3 regions of the Streptomyces sp. CRCS-T-1 genome follow, and region 1 is predicted to be linked to each of the others. Evidence: predicted binding sites of a transcription regulator. Region 1 holds the regulator's gene; each other region holds the start of a gene.

Region 1 (4,854 bases):
GTGAGAACAACGTCCTCACCGGCCCGCAGCCGCTTCACGGAAACAGCGTGCCGCCCTTCCGGACCATCAAGGACATACCGCCCGCCACCACCCGCGTCGAAATGCTCGACCACGAACACCGGCGCCGTCACAGGACGCCGCCCCCACCCGACAACACCGCACGCGCCGTGGCGAGTTCACCGGCCAGCACCTCCACCAACTGCCCGGCGGGCAGCTCGCGGGCCATCCGGTGCCCCTGCCCGGCCCAGAGGGCCATGCCCTGCGCGTCCCCGGCCTTGGCGGCAGCCTTGCGCAGCGGCGAGGTCAGGTGATGGATCTCGGGGTAGGCGGGAGGCGCGTACGGCCCGTGCTCACGCAGGAACCGGTTGACAAGGCCACGCGCCGGCCGCCCGGAGAACGCCCGGGTCAACTCCGTACGTACGAACAGGGGGTTGGTCAGCGCCTGCTTGTGGAGGGCGTTCGCGCCCGACTCGTGCGTGGCGAGGAACGCGGTGCCGAGCTGGGCCGCACTCGCGCCGGCCGCGAGGACCCCGGCGATCTGGCCGCCGCGCATGATGCCGCCGGCGGCGACGATCGGGATGCTCACGGTTTCCCGGATCTGGGCGACCAGCGACAGCAGCCCGATGCCGGAACCGTCCGTCTCCGGTATGTCCCGGTGCGTGCCCTGGTGGCCGCCGGCCTCGACGCCCTGCGCGATGACACCGTCCGCACCGGCCAGCTCGACGGCCCGGGCCTCGTCGGGGGTGGTCGCGGCGGCGAGGACGAAGGTGCCGACGCGGTGCAAGCTGTCGATGACCTCACGGCTCGGCACGCCGAAGTGGAACGACACGACCGGCACGGGGTTGTCGCGCAGCACCGCGAGCTTGGTCTCGTAGCCGTCGTCACGGCCGCTGTCGGGGTCGCCGAGCTCGGCCTCGTACCAGGTGGCCTCACCGGCGAGCTGGTGGGCGTAGACATCGACGGCGGCGGGGTCGGCGTACTCGGGCTGCGGCATGAACACGTTCACACCGAAGGGCCTGCTCGTGAGGCTCCGGAGCTGCTTGATCTCCTGGTACACCCCGTCGGCGGTTTTGTACCCGGCGGCGAGGAATCCGAGCCCGCCCGCCTCGCACACGGCGGCGGCGAGCTGCGGTACGGAGACGCCGCCCGCCATGGGGGCCTGCACGATCGGGTGCGGAAAGAGATCGGTCAGCGCGGAGGACATGACCGCATGTTGTCACGTCCTCCGAACAACTCCGAAACCGGCCTGCCGTGTGGCATAGACCAGAGGAAAAGGCGCCCGAAGAAACCGATCAGCGCCCGTTGAAGGCGTCCTTCAACCGCGAGAACAGCCCTTGCTGCCCAGGCTGGAACTGCCCCGTGGGCCGCTCCTCACCCCGCAGCTTGGACAGCTCGCGCAGCAGCCGCTCCTGCTCGGGGTCGAGCTTCGTCGGCGTCTGGACCTCGACATGGACGATGAGGTCGCCGCGCCCGCCACCCCGCAGGTGCGTGATGCCCCGGCCGTGCAGCGGGATCGACTGGCCGGACTGGGTGCCCGGGCGGATGTCGACCTCCTCCATGCCGTCCAGCGTCTCCAGCGGCACCTTCGTGCCGAGGGACGCCGCCGTCATGGGGATCGTCACCGTGCAGTGCAGGTCGTCGCCGCGCCGCTGGAACGTGGAGTGCGGGAGTTCGTGGATCTCGACGTAGAGGTCACCGGCGGGACCGCCACCGGGCCCGACCTCGCCCTCGCCGGCGAGCTGGATGCGCGTGCCGTTGTCGACACCGGCGGGGATCTTGACGGTCAGGGTCCGCCGGGAGCGGACGCGGCCGTCGCCGGCGCACTCCGGGCACGGCGTCGGCACCACGGTCCCGAAGCCCTGGCACTGCGGGCAGGGCCGGGACGTCATGACCTGGCCGAGGAAGGACCGGGTGACCTGGGACACCTCACCGCGGCCGCGGCACATGTCACACGTCTGCGCGCTGGTCCCCGGCGCGGCACCCTCGCCGCTGCAGGTGGTGCAGACGACGGCCGTGTCGACCTGGATGTCCTTGGTCGTACCGAAGGCGGCCTCGTCGAGCTCGACCTCGATACGGATCATCGCGTCCTGGCCGCGGCGGGTGCGCGAGCGCGGACCGCGCTGCGACGCTGTGCCGAAGAACGCGTCCATGATGTCGGAGAAGTTCCCGAAGCCACCGGCTCCGAAGCCGCCCGCGCCGCCGCCGGCGGCCTGCGAGAGCGGGTCGCCGCCGAGGTCGTAGACCTGCTTCTTCTGCGGGTCCGACAACACCTCGTAAGCGGCGTTGATCTCCTTGAACCGCTCCTGGGTCTTCGGATCGGGGTTGACGTCCGGGTGCAGCTCGCGTGCGAGCCGCCGGAAGGCCTTCTTGATCTCTTCCTGCGACGCGTCGCGGCGCACGCCGAGTACGGCGTAGTAGTCCGTGGCCACTACGACTCCGCCAGGATCTGTCCGACGTACCGTGCCACTGCGCGTACCGCTCCCATCGTTCCCGGGTAATCCATGCGGGTCGGTCCGACCACGCCGAGCTTGGCGACTGCCTCGCCGCCCGAACCGTAGCCGACCGACACGACGGACGTGGAGTTGAGTCCTTCGTGGGCGTTCTCATGACCGATTCGCACGGTCACGCCCGGATCCTTCGCCTCGCCGAGCAGCTTGAGGAGCACGACCTGCTCCTCGAGTGCCTCCAGCACCGGCCGGATCACCAGGGGAAAGTCATGCCCGAAGCGGGTGAGATTGGCGGTGCCGCCGATCATCAGCCGCTCCTCGTTCTCCTCGACGAGCGTCTCCAGAAGCGTGGAGAGCACCATGGAAACCGTACCCCGGTCCTCGTGCTCGAACGCCTCCGGCAGATCCTCCACCAAACTCGGCACATCCGCGAAACGGCGGTTCGCCACACGGCTGTTGAGCCGCGCGCGCAGATCCGCGAGCGAGGCCTCGCCGAAGGGCGCCACGCAGTCGACCACCCGCTGCTCGACCCGCCCGGTGTCCGTGATCAGCACGAGCATCAGACGCGCGGGCGCGAGGGAGAGCAACTCCACATGCCGCACGGTCGACCGGGTCAGCGACGGGTACTGCACGACGGCCACCTGTCGGGTGAGCTGCGCGAGCAGCCGCACCGTACGGGCCACGACGTCGTCGAGGTCGACGGCGCCCTCGAGGAAGTTCTGGATCGCGCGCCGCTCGGGCGCGGTCATCGGCTTGACGCCGGCCAGCTTGTCCACGAACAGCCGGTAGCCCTTGTCGGTGGGGATGCGCCCGGCACTGGTGTGCGGCTGGGCGATGTATCCCTCGTCCTCGAGGGCCGCCATGTCGTTGCGGACGGTGGCCGGGGAGACGCCGAGGCTGTGCCGCTCGGTGAGGGCCTTGGAGCCGACGGGCTCCTCGGTGCCGACGTAGTCCTGGACGATGGCGCGCAGCACCTGCAGCCTGCGTTCACTGAGCATCGCGCACACCTCCAGAAGTCGTCCGTCTGCTGCCCTGCCTGTCGTGGCCTGGCACTCTGCGCGTGCGAGTGCCAGCATTCCCCGGCCCAGTGTACGGCGGTGGGGTGCGCCGCGGGCAAGGCTGGTGGTGCGCTGTCGTGCCCGGAGCGGGGCGCACCCGCTAGCGTCGCCGTATGACGGTGACTTGGGAAGACCTCGGATGGGAGCGCTTGGCCGCCGGTGTGGGGCGGTGCCGGCTCCCAGTGTGGGACTGCACGATCGGGCTGGTCGCCGGCGAGGGGGCGGTCCTCATGATCGACGCGGGGTCCAGCCTGGCCGAGGGCGCGCAGTTGGGGGCGCAGGCGCGGGCACTCACCGGTCACCGTGTGACACATCTCGCGCTGACCCATCCGCACTTCGACCATGTCTTCGGCGCCGCGGCGCTCCCGGACACCGAGGTGTTCGGCGCGGTGGGCGTGGACGCGCTGCTGACGCGGGTGCGGGACCGCGAGGAACTGCGCGAGGACGGGGTGCGCCAGGGCCTGGCGGCGCCCGCTGCCGAGGAGGCGGCGGAGCGGCTGGTCCCGCCCGGCCATCTGGTCTCCGGCGAGTGGACGCTCGACCTGGGCGGCGGGCGGCAGGTGCTGCTGGCGAACGTCGGCCCCGGACACACCGCGCACGATCTGGCGGTGCTGGTGCCCGGTGATCCGGAGGTGGTGTTCTGCGGCGATCTGGTCGAGGAGTCCGGAGAGCCCCAGGCGGGCCCCGACGCCGTGCCGTCGCAGTGGCCTGCCGCGCTGGACCGGCTGCTCGACCTGGGCGGTGAGGACGCGCTGTACGTGCCCGGTCACGGAGCGGTGGTGGACGCGGCGTTCGTCCGGGCCCAGCGGGACGCGCTGGCGGCGCATTTCGGCGTGTCGCGGTGATCGCCGTACGCCTTCTCCTATCGTCATTCGAATGCGCCAGTACTCCGCCGATCTGACCCCGCCGTGGAAGAAGCCGAAGCCGGTGCCCGAGGTTCCGGCGGATCCGGGCCTGGTGGTGGAGGAGCCCGGGAGCGGCTTCTGCGGGGCGGTGATCCGCTGCGAGGCGGGCACGGTGACGCTGGAGGACCGCTTCGGCAAGCACCGTGTGTTCCCGATGGAGCCGCGCGGTTTCCTGCTGGAGGGCAGGGTGGTGACGCTGGTCCGCCCGGCGTCCGGCCCCGCCCGCCCCACGCGCACCGCCTCCGGCTCGGTGGCCGTCCCCGGCGCACGCGCGCGTGTCGCCCGCGCCGGTCGCATCTACGTCGAGGGCCGGCACGACGCCGAACTCGTCGAGAAGGTGTGGGGCGACGACCTGCGCATCGAGGGCGTGGTCGTGGAGTACCTGGAGGGCGTCGACGACCTCCCCGCGATCGTCTCCGACTTCGCCCCCGGCCCGGACGCCCG
Region 2 (4,854 bases), 2.5 Mb from region 1:
TGTCCACCGCCGGTCGGGCAGGCGGATCTCGACCCTGCTCTTGGACTTGCGCATCTTCTTGCGGAGTTCGAGCCGTGCGGCGAGGTCACCGACGGTCATGACCAGGCCGCCCGTCCGGTCGGCGGTGTCGGGGCGGTAGCCGTACGGTGCCCGCAGCCGTACGGCGGGGGCGCCCGGGCCCCAGACGTCCACGCGGACCAGGCGCCGGTCCACGGCGACAGCGACCCGGCCGGCGGGAGCCGGCGCGTACCGCCGGGCGATCCACAACGGTACGCCCTCCGCCTGCGCCCGCGCGGCGAGGGCGGCCACGTGCTCGGGCCCGCCGCACCTGCGCACGGCCAGTTCGCCGAGCGCGTGGGCGAAGTCGGCGGTCCGGCGCACCTTCAGGGGCGTGGTCGTGCCGGTGACGCGGGTGACCGGGACGAAGCCTGGGCCCTGCGCCAGCGATTCCAGGGGGCGTTCGCAGCCACCGCCGCCGAGCCATCGCCCGCGCAGGTACGCCTCGGCCATGGCGGCGAGGTTCAGCTCGTCCAGCGGTGTGGTCCGGCCGCCTCTGCGCAACCGGTCCTCGGTGAGTTCCGCGGTGCGCGCCAGCGGATTGCGGGACCGTTCCTGATAGAGCGCCTGGCTCATCGACACCCCCTTCTGTTCCGGTGTCTAGGAGGCCGTCGACCGCCGCCGCGGTTCCCTGAGCGGTGGAGGGAACGGTGAGGGCCCGGCACCCCGTTTCCGGGGTGCCGGGCCCTCACTCAGGATCTGGCGACCTCAGGTCGTCAGTGGGAGTGGCCGTGGCCGTGGCCCGCGGCGGCCGGCTCCTCCTCTTCCTTCTTCTCGACGACCAGGGTCTCGGTCGTGAGGAGGAGGGAGGCGATGGAGGCGGCGTTCTCCAGGGCGGAGCGCGTGACCTTGACCGGGTCGATGACGCCGGCCTTGACCAGGTCGCCGTACTCGCCGGTCGCGGCGTTGAAGCCCTGGCCCTTGTCGAGCTCGGCGACCTTGGAGGTGATGACGTAGCCCTCCAGGCCGGCGTTCTCGGCGATCCAGCGCAGCGGCTCGACGGCGGCCTTGCGGACGACGGCGACACCGGTGGCCTCGTCGCCGGTCTTGCCGAGGTTGCCCTCGAGGACCTTCACGGCGTGGACGAGCGCGGAGCCACCACCGGAGACGATGCCCTCCTCGACCGCGGCGCGGGTCGCGGAGATGGCGTCCTCCAGACGGTGCTTGCGCTCCTTGAGCTCGACCTCGGTGGCGGCACCCACGCGGATGACGCACACGCCGCCGGCCAGCTTCGCGAGGCGCTCCTGGAGCTTCTCGCGGTCCCAGTCGGAGTCGGTGGACTCGATCTCGGCCTTGATCTGGGCGACGCGGCCCTGCACGTCGTCCTTGTTGCCGGCGCCGTCGACGACCGTGGTGTCGTCCTTGGTGACGGTGATGCGGCGGGCGGAGCCGAGGACGTCCAGGCCGACCTGGTCGAGCTTGAGGCCGACCTCCTCGGAGACGACCGTGGCGCCGGTGAGGACCGCGAGGTCCTGCAGCATCGCCTTGCGGCGGTCGCCGAAGCCGGGGGCCTTCACGGCGACGGCGTTGAAGGTGCCGCGGATCTTGTTCACGACGAGGGTGGACAGCGCCTCGCCGTCGACGTCCTCGGCGATGATCAGCAGCGGCTTGGAGGCGTTGGCCTGGATGACCTTCTCCAGCAGCGGCAGCAGGTCCGCGATGGCGGAGATCTTGCCCTGCGTGATGAGGACGTACGGGTCGTCCAGGACGGCTTCCATGCGCTCCTGGTCCGTCACGAAGTACGGCGACAGGTAGCCCTTGTCGAAGGCCATGCCCTCGGTGAAGTCCAGCTCCAGACCGAAGGTGTTGGACTCCTCGACGGTGATGACACCGTCCTTGCCGACCTTGTCCATGGCCTCGGCGATGAGCTCGCCGACCTGCTGGTCCTGGGCGGACAGCGCGGCGACGGCGGCGATGTCGGACTTCTCGTCGATCGGGCGGGCCGTGGCGAGGAGGTCCTCGGAGACGGCGGCGACGGCGGCGTCGATGCCCTTCTTCAGGGCGGCCGGGGAGGCACCGGCGGCGACGTTCTTCAGGCCCTCGCGCACGAGCGCCTGGGCGAGCACGGTCGCGGTGGTCGTACCGTCACCCGCGATGTCGTTGGTCTTGGTCGCCACCTCCTTGACCAGCTGGGCACCGAGGTTCTCGTACGGGTCCTCGACCTCTACCTCACGGGCGATGGTCACACCGTCGTTGGTGATGGTGGGGGCGCCGAACTTCTTGTCGATGACGACGTTGCGGCCCTTGGGGCCGATCGTCACCTTGACCGTGTCGGCAAGCTTGTTGACGCCGCGCTCGAGGGCGCGACGGGCGTCCTCGTCGAACTTCAGGATCTTCGCCATGGGAGCGGTTCAGCCCTCTCGGAAAACGTGGGTGAAACGAACTGCGCCCCCGACGCCCGGCTTCATAAGGTCGCGGGGGCCAGGGGCGCAGTTCACTGCAATGCTGGTAATGCGGGGTGAATTACTTCTCGACGATCGCGAGCACGTCGCGAGCCGAGAGGACGAGGTACTCCTCGCCGTTGTACTTCACCTCGGTGCCGCCGTACTTGCTGTAGAGCACGACATCGCCGACGGAGACGTCGAGCGGAAGACGGTTACCGTCCTCGAAGCGGCCCGGGCCCACGGCCAGGACGACGCCCTCCTGGGGCTTCTCCTTGGCGGTGTCCGGGATGACCAGGCCAGAGGCGGTGGTCTGCTCGGCGTCGAGCGGCTGGACCACGATGCGGTCCTCGAGCGGCTTGATGGCAACCTTGGAGCTGGTGGTCGTCACGATCCGACCTCCCCCTTCGGAGATCTCACGGGGTTAACTGTCTGAGGTGGCGACCAGGTGGATCCGTCGTCGCGGGTGCCGGACCTGCCCGTCGCTGTGTTGGCACTCTCCAGTGGGGAGTGCCAGAGCCGAGACTATGACCGCGATTAGCACTCGGTCAAGCGGACTGCTAATTGCCGGCGGCGCGTCGGCCGGGTTCCGGTGTCGGCGTACGTCCGTGCAGGTGCTCGGCGTCCGTGTCCTGGCCCTCCGGGGGCTGCCGCCCCCAGACCCCCGCATCGGCCTGAACGGCCTCGTCCTCAAGCGCCGGACGGGCTGGGTGTCCCCGCAGGGCCGCGTCGGGAGTCAGAGGTAATCCTCCAGCCGCCCCACCCGCAGCCCTCTTCCCTCGATCTCCCTCAGCAGTCGCACGGTCCGTGCCGTCGGTGACAGGGACTCCGTCGGGGTCGACGGCACGGAGATGATGTCGCCGGGGTGAAGGCGCGGCTCGCCGTGGGGGTACGTCAGTTCGCCGTCGGCGGACAGGGACGCGCGCCAGAGCACGAGCGCCGTGATGCCGCAGTCGGCGGCGGCGCGCAGGGTCGCCCGGTCGTACGTGCCGTAGGGCGGGCGGAAGAGGTGGGGGCGGATGCCGAAGCGGGAGCGGAGTTTGTGCTGCTGGCCGCAGATCTCGGCGCGCTGGCCGGCGTAGGGCAGACCGCGCAGGGCCGGGTGGTCGAGGGTGTGGTTCTGGAGGGAGACGCCGACCGCGCGCAGCCGGGCGAGCCGGCCGTAGCCGGGGCCCGCGACGCTGTCCGTGAGGAACAGGGTGACCGGGAGCCGCCGTTCGCGGACGAGGCCGGCGAAGGCGGGGTCGCGTTCGATGCCGTCGTCGTAGGTGAGGAAGACGACGGGGTCGCGGGTGCGGACCCGGTCCACGACGGGCGGCAGGCGGGCCGGACGCGCGAGGGGCCCGGCCGCGGGGGTCGGGTCCTGACCCCGGCCGTCCGTTCCCGCCCGCTCCCCCGCCGGCCCGCCGCACCCCGCCAGCAGGAGCAGGCCCGCGCACAGCGCGGCGGCGGCCGGGCACCGCGTCACAGGTAGTCCTCCAGCCGGCCCACCGCGTATCCCTCGGTCGTGACCTTGTTCAGGAAGCGGCGGATCATGTCGGGCATCGCGCCCTTCCACTGCTCACGGCCCCGGAAGTGGCTGAGGACGATGTCGCCGGGGCGCAGCCGCCGGTCCGCCTCGCGGTACTCCCAGTGGTCGACGAAGACCTCCGCGTTCCACAGGGGGACGTGGTCGATGCCGCAGGCCTTGGCGGCGCGCAGGGTCGCCCGGTCGTAACTGCCGAAGGGCGGGCGGAAGAGGGTGGGGCGGGTGCCGTAGCGCCTCTCGATGAAGCGCTGCATGCCGCAGATCTCGCGCCGCTGCCCGCGGTACGACAGACCCGGCATGTAGCGGTGCCAGAGGGTGTGGTTGTTCAGGACCGTGCCCCTGGACTGCATCTGCCGGAAGTAGCGGTCGTCGTCCTTGACCAGATAGCCGCTGAGGAAGGCGGTGTACGGGACGTCCAGGTCGCTCATCATCCGCAGGAACGCCGGGTCCTTCTCGGCGCCGTCGTCGATGGTGAGGAAGACGACCTTGTCCCGGGTGGGGATCGTGGTGAAGACGGGCGGGAGGTCCAGCTCCCGGTGGCCGTCCACCGCGAAGCCCTTGCGGGTCCTGATCCTGGGCTTCTTCCCGGGAGCCGGCGGCGCCACCAGCGGGACCCTGCGCAGCCCCCAGCGGTGCGCCGCGGCGATGCGGGCGGCGTGCGCGGCGCGCAGTTTGGTGGCGTAGGAGTCGAGCGCGCGGGCCGGGGGCGCGTCGAGAGGCTGCTGGCCGCCGGCCGGGGCGACCTGGCCGCCGTCGGGCTGGGCGCAGCCCGAGGCGATGACGGCGAGGGCGAGCACGACAAGGCCGATGCGTGCTCCGCCCGTTGCCCGCCTTTTGTCATTTTGTACGACTGCTCGCATGATGCCGGATCCTCGCAGCCCACCCCTG
Region 3 (4,854 bases), 1.1 Mb from region 1:
ACCCGGGAAAATCCCAGGGGTCGATCAGAAGTCCATGTCACCGCCCGGCATACCGCCACCGGCGGGCGCGGCGGCCTTCTCCGGCTTGTCGGCGATGACGGCCTCGGTGGTGAGGAACAGCGCGGCGATGGAGGCGGCGTTCTGCAGAGCGGAACGGGTCACCTTCGCCGGGTCGATGATGCCCTCGGCGATCATGTCGACGTACTCACCGGTCGCGGCGTTCAGGCCGTGGCCGACCTGGAGGTTGCGGACCTTCTCCACGACGACGCCACCCTCGAGACCACCGTTGACGGCGATCTGCTTGAGCGGGGCCTCCAGCGCGAGCTTCACGGCGTTGGCTCCGGTCGCCTCGTCACCCTCGAGCTCCAGCTTCTCGAAGACCTGGGAGGCCTGCAGCAGGGCCACGCCACCACCGGCGACGATGCCCTCCTCGACGGCCGCCTTGGCGTTGCGCACGGCGTCCTCGATGCGGTGCTTGCGCTCCTTGAGCTCCACCTCGGTGGCGGCACCGGCCTTGATGACCGCGACGCCGCCGGCGAGCTTCGCCAGGCGCTCCTGCAGCTTCTCGCGGTCGTAGTCCGAGTCGCTGTTCTCGATCTCGGCGCGGATCTGGTTGACGCGGCCGTTGACCTGGTCGGTCGAGCCGGCGCCGTCGACGATGGTCGTCTCGTCCTTGGTGATGACGACCTTGCGCGCCTTGCCCAGCAGGTCGAGCGTGGCGTTCTCCAGCTTGAGGCCGACCTCCTCGGAGATCACCTCGCCGCCCGTGAGGATGCCGATGTCCTGCAGCATCGCCTTGCGGCGGTCGCCGAAGCCCGGGGCCTTGACGGCGACGGACTTGAAGGTGCCGCGGATCTTGTTGACGACCAGGGTCGACAGGGCCTCGCCCTCGACGTCCTCGGCGATGATCAGCAGCGGCTTGCCCGACTGCATGACCTTCTCCAGGAGCGGGAGCAGGTCCTTGACGTTCGCGATCTTGGAGTTCGCGATCAGGATGTACGGGTCGTCGAGGACGGCCTCCATACGCTCCATGTCGGTGGCGAAGTACGCCGAGATGTAGCCCTTGTCGAAGCGCATACCCTCGGTGAGCTCCAGCTCCAGACCGAAGGTCTGGGACTCCTCGACGGTGATGACGCCTTCCTTGCCGACCTTGTCCATGGCCTCGGCGATGAGCTCGCCGATCTGGGTGTCGGCGGCGGAGATGGAGGCCGTGGAAGCGATCTGCTCCTTGGTCTCGACATCCTTCGCCTGCTCCAGCAGGGCGGCGGAGACGGCCTCGACGGCGCGCTCGATGCCACGCTTGAGGGCCATCGGGTTGGCGCCGGCGGCTACGTTGCGCAGACCCTCCTTGACCAGGGCCTGGGCGAGAACGGTCGCGGTGGTCGTACCGTCACCGGCGACGTCGTCCGTCTTCTTGGCGACTTCCTTGACCAGCTCGGCGCCGATCTTCTCGTACGGGTCCTCGAGCTCGATCTCCTTGGCGATGGAGACACCATCGTTGGTGATCGTGGGGGCGCCCCACTTCTTCTCGAGGACGACGTTGCGACCCTTGGGGCCGAGCGTCACCTTGACGGCGTCCGCGAGCTGGTTCATGCCGCGCTCGAGGCCGCGCCGCGCCTCCTCGTCGAACGCGATGATCTTGGCCATGTGAAGTGGTCCCTCCAGGACTGGGGGTGATTACTTCGGACCGCGCCCGCGCCCGCGACGGACGGCTCGCCAGCCTCGTGGTTCCTTCCCCACCCGGCCTGCGGGCCTCACCGACCCGGTCCTTACGTTGTCACTCTCACCTTCAGAGTGCTAACGCAATGATTAGCACTCGGGCATGTCGAGTGCAAGCGCCTCTCGGGGATCGGGCGGGCCGGTCAGCCAGCCGCGAACGAGGTCCGGCGGGTCATGCGGACAGACCGAAGGGCCCGTACCCCGGGGGGTACGGGCCCTTCAGAGAAGACCTGCCGCTTGCGGTTTGTCGTGGTCGCGCGTTCAGGCAGCGACGCGAACCATGTCGGCCTGTGGACCCTTCTGGCCCTGCGAGATCTCGAACTCGACCCGCTGACCCTCTTCAAGGGTGCGGTAGCCGTCCATCTGAATCGCGCTGTAGTGGACGAAAACATCCGCACCACCGTCGACCGCGATGAAGCCGTACCCCTTCTCCGCGTTGAACCACTTGACGGTGCCCTGAGCCATGCCTAACTCCCCTATTACTGGCCCTTGCACAGATCCGCACTTCGCGGATCCGGGTCAGACCTCACCCCCCACGGATTGGGGGCGTGCGCCGGAACGCGTCGACCGCGGCCGAATGTATCTGTCCAACTGCCCTCTGCAACAGGTCAATCGGACGAGAATTCCGGACGCACAGGATCCGGAATGTGGGGAGAATTCGCCAGACTTCAGGGCAAGTCGGGCCACACAAAGGGAACAAAAGCCGCGAAAGACACACACACTTTGGCTACATCTTGTCGGGCTCGCGGCAGGAATTCAGGGTGCCCGATCAGGGGATCGGGATCGCGTTCCCCAACTGTACCGCGCTCAACCACACAGAATTGCCCCCTCCGCTTCTCTCACGGAGGGGGCAATTCAATCAACGCTCAGTGACGGCCGTTACCGATGGTAATAATCGGGCCGGTCGACCGGTTCAGCCGCCGGCGACGGCCGGAATGATCGACACCCCGGCACCGTCCGGAGTGGCCGTCTCAAGACCCTGCTCGAACCGCACGTCGTCGTCATTGACGTACACGTTGACGAACCGGCGCAGCTTGCCCTGGTCGTCCAGCACCCGGGCGGCGATCCCGGTGTGGTTCTTCTCCAGATCGGCGATGACCTCCCCGAGGTTCCCGCCCTCGGCGGCGACCTCGGCCTGCCCGCCGGTGTAGGTACGCAGGATGGTGGGGATGCGAACGGTGACGCTCATGACTTCAAAACCTCCGGTTGGGTAGCGGACCTGCTTTAGGGGCGCGGGGAACTGCGCGACCAGCCCCCCACCGGCCCGCAGCCGTCAACGATCAGACGAGCCCAGCCTCACGGAACGAATCAAGGTTGGGACGAATCGTCGCGGTCAGCCCGGTCCCCGCCACCGCGTCCAACGTCTTCAGCCCATCACCCGTGTTCAGCACCACGGTCGTCAATGACGGGTCGAGAAGCCCGTTCTCCAGCAGCTTCTTCGCCACCCCCACCGTCACCCCACCGGCGGTCTCCGCAAAGACACCCTCGGTCCGGGCAAGCAGCTTGATCGCCTCGACGACCTGCTCGTCGTTCACGTCCTCCACCGCACCACCCGTACGCCGCGCGATGTCCAGCACGTACGGCCCGTCCGCCGGGTTCCCGATCGCCAGCGACTTGGCGATGGTGTCCGGCTTCTGGGGACGTACGACGTCGTGCCCGGCCTTGAAAGCCGTCGACACCGGCGAGCAGCCGAGCGCCTGCGCGCCGAAGATCTTGTACGGCTTGTCCTCGACCAGACCGAGCTTGATGAGCTCCTGCAGACCCTTGTCGATCTTCGTGAGCTGCGAGCCGGAGGCGATCGGCACCACGAGCTGGTCGGGCAGCTGCCAGCCGAGCTGCTCGCAGATCTCGTACGCGAGGGTCTTGGAGCCCTCGGCGTAGTACGGCCGCAGGTTGACGTTGACGAAGCCCCAGCCCTCGCCGGCCGGGTCGCCGATCAGCTCGGAGCAGAAGCGGTTCACGTCGTCGTAGTTGCCCTCGATGCCGACGAGCTCGCCGCCGTAGACCGCGGCCATCACGACCTTGCCCTGCTCCAGGTCGTGCGGGATGAACACGCAGGAGCGGAAGCCGGCGCGGGCCGCGGCGGCGCCCACCGCACCGGCGAGGTTGCCGGTGGAGGAGCAGGACAGGGTGGTGAAGCCGAAGGCGCGGGCGGCCTCCAGGGCCTGGGCGACGACGCGGTCCTTGAAGGAGTGCGTCGGGTTGCCGGAGTCGTCCTTGACGAAGAGCTTGCCGGCGTCGACGCCGAGCTCACGGGCGAGGTTGTCGGCCTTGACGAGCTTGGTCCAGCCGGGGTTGATGTTCGGCTTGTCCGCGACGTCGGCCGGGACCGGCAGCAGCGGGGCGTAGCGCCAGATGTTCGCGGGGCCCGCTTCGATGCGCTTGCGGAGCTCTTCGGTGTCGTAGGCCGAGAAGTCGTAGGCGATCTCCAGCGGGCCGAAACACTCCTGGCACGCGAAGACCGGGCCGAGCGGGACGCGGTGACCGCACTCGCGGCAGCTCAGGGCGGCGGCGGGGCCGAGGTCTACGGTGGATTCGGTGGTGCTTGCAACAGTCTGCGCAGCCATGTGAGGCGAGGCCCTTTCTCCTCATCTTCCTCACGACGCATCTCGCCGTGAGACGGATTTGGCACCTTCCCGAGCCGGGAGCCTCGCGCGTGTGGTCGACAGTGACCTACGAGTACCGACTGGAGGGTTGCCGGGGCTTCAACGGGCCGTTTCCCTCTGCCCCTCTGGATGAGCTGTATTCGGTTGTCGACGTGGGTTGACCCCGGACATGCGATGGTCACCCGCGTTGTTCAAGACTGTAACCGACGACCAGGACAGTTGAGATAGTCGTCCGAACCGCGAGATGGCTCACAGTCCGTCCCGCCGAGAGTACGCAGAGGAGCCGCCACGGTGCTGGAAGAAGTCGAGCGCTGGCTGAGCACCCGTTCCTGGTCCGCGACCGATCGCCCCCTCCACCAGATACTCGCCGCCAAGCAGCGCACGGGCCAGACGGTCAGTGTCGTGCTGCCCGCGCTCAACGAGGAGGAGACGGTCGGCGACATCGCGGCCGTCATCCGCCACGACCTGATGCGGCAGGTGCCGCTCGTAGACGAACTCGTCGTCGTCGACTCCGGCTCGACCGACCGTA

The links. The regulator HrcA, encoded in region 1, represses chaperone genes, less so after heat shock. The targets are predictions, from matches to a motif close to TTNGCACTCNGNNNNNCNGAGTGCNAA.
Region 2: the regulator HrcA is predicted to act here: its motif matches at 2,976-3,002, upstream of groES (co-chaperone GroES).
Region 3: the regulator HrcA is predicted to act here: its motif matches at 1,810-1,836, upstream of groL (chaperonin GroEL).

What each region holds. Positions count from the first base shown of each region.
Region 1 covers NZ_CP101651.1:5,669,571-5,674,424, reverse strand. The annotation lists gene NNW99_RS25715 (16S rRNA (uracil(1498)-N(3))-methyltransferase) at 1-131, opposite strand, end outside; gene NNW99_RS25710 (nitronate monooxygenase) at 128-1,204, opposite strand; gene dnaJ (molecular chaperone DnaJ) at 1,293-2,429, opposite strand; gene hrcA (heat-inducible transcriptional repressor HrcA) at 2,429-3,445, opposite strand; gene NNW99_RS25695 (MBL fold metallo-hydrolase) at 3,619-4,350, shown strand; gene NNW99_RS25690 (DUF3097 domain-containing protein) at 4,382-4,854, shown strand, end outside.
Region 2 covers NZ_CP101651.1:3,155,703-3,160,556, forward strand. The annotation lists gene NNW99_RS13900 (hypothetical protein) at 1-633, opposite strand, end outside; gene groL (chaperonin GroEL) at 774-2,399, opposite strand; gene groES (co-chaperone GroES) at 2,521-2,829, opposite strand; gene NNW99_RS13915 (polysaccharide deacetylase family protein) at 3,175-3,906, opposite strand; gene NNW99_RS13920 (polysaccharide deacetylase family protein) at 3,903-4,826, opposite strand.
Region 3 covers NZ_CP101651.1:4,595,727-4,600,580, reverse strand. The annotation lists gene groL (chaperonin GroEL) at 25-1,647, opposite strand; gene NNW99_RS20945 (cold-shock protein) at 1,981-2,184, opposite strand; gene NNW99_RS20940 (MoaD/ThiS family protein) at 2,633-2,908, opposite strand; gene thrC (threonine synthase) at 3,000-4,286, opposite strand; SAM riboswitch class I at 4,305-4,461, opposite strand; gene NNW99_RS20930 (glucosyl-3-phosphoglycerate synthase) at 4,617-4,854, shown strand, end outside.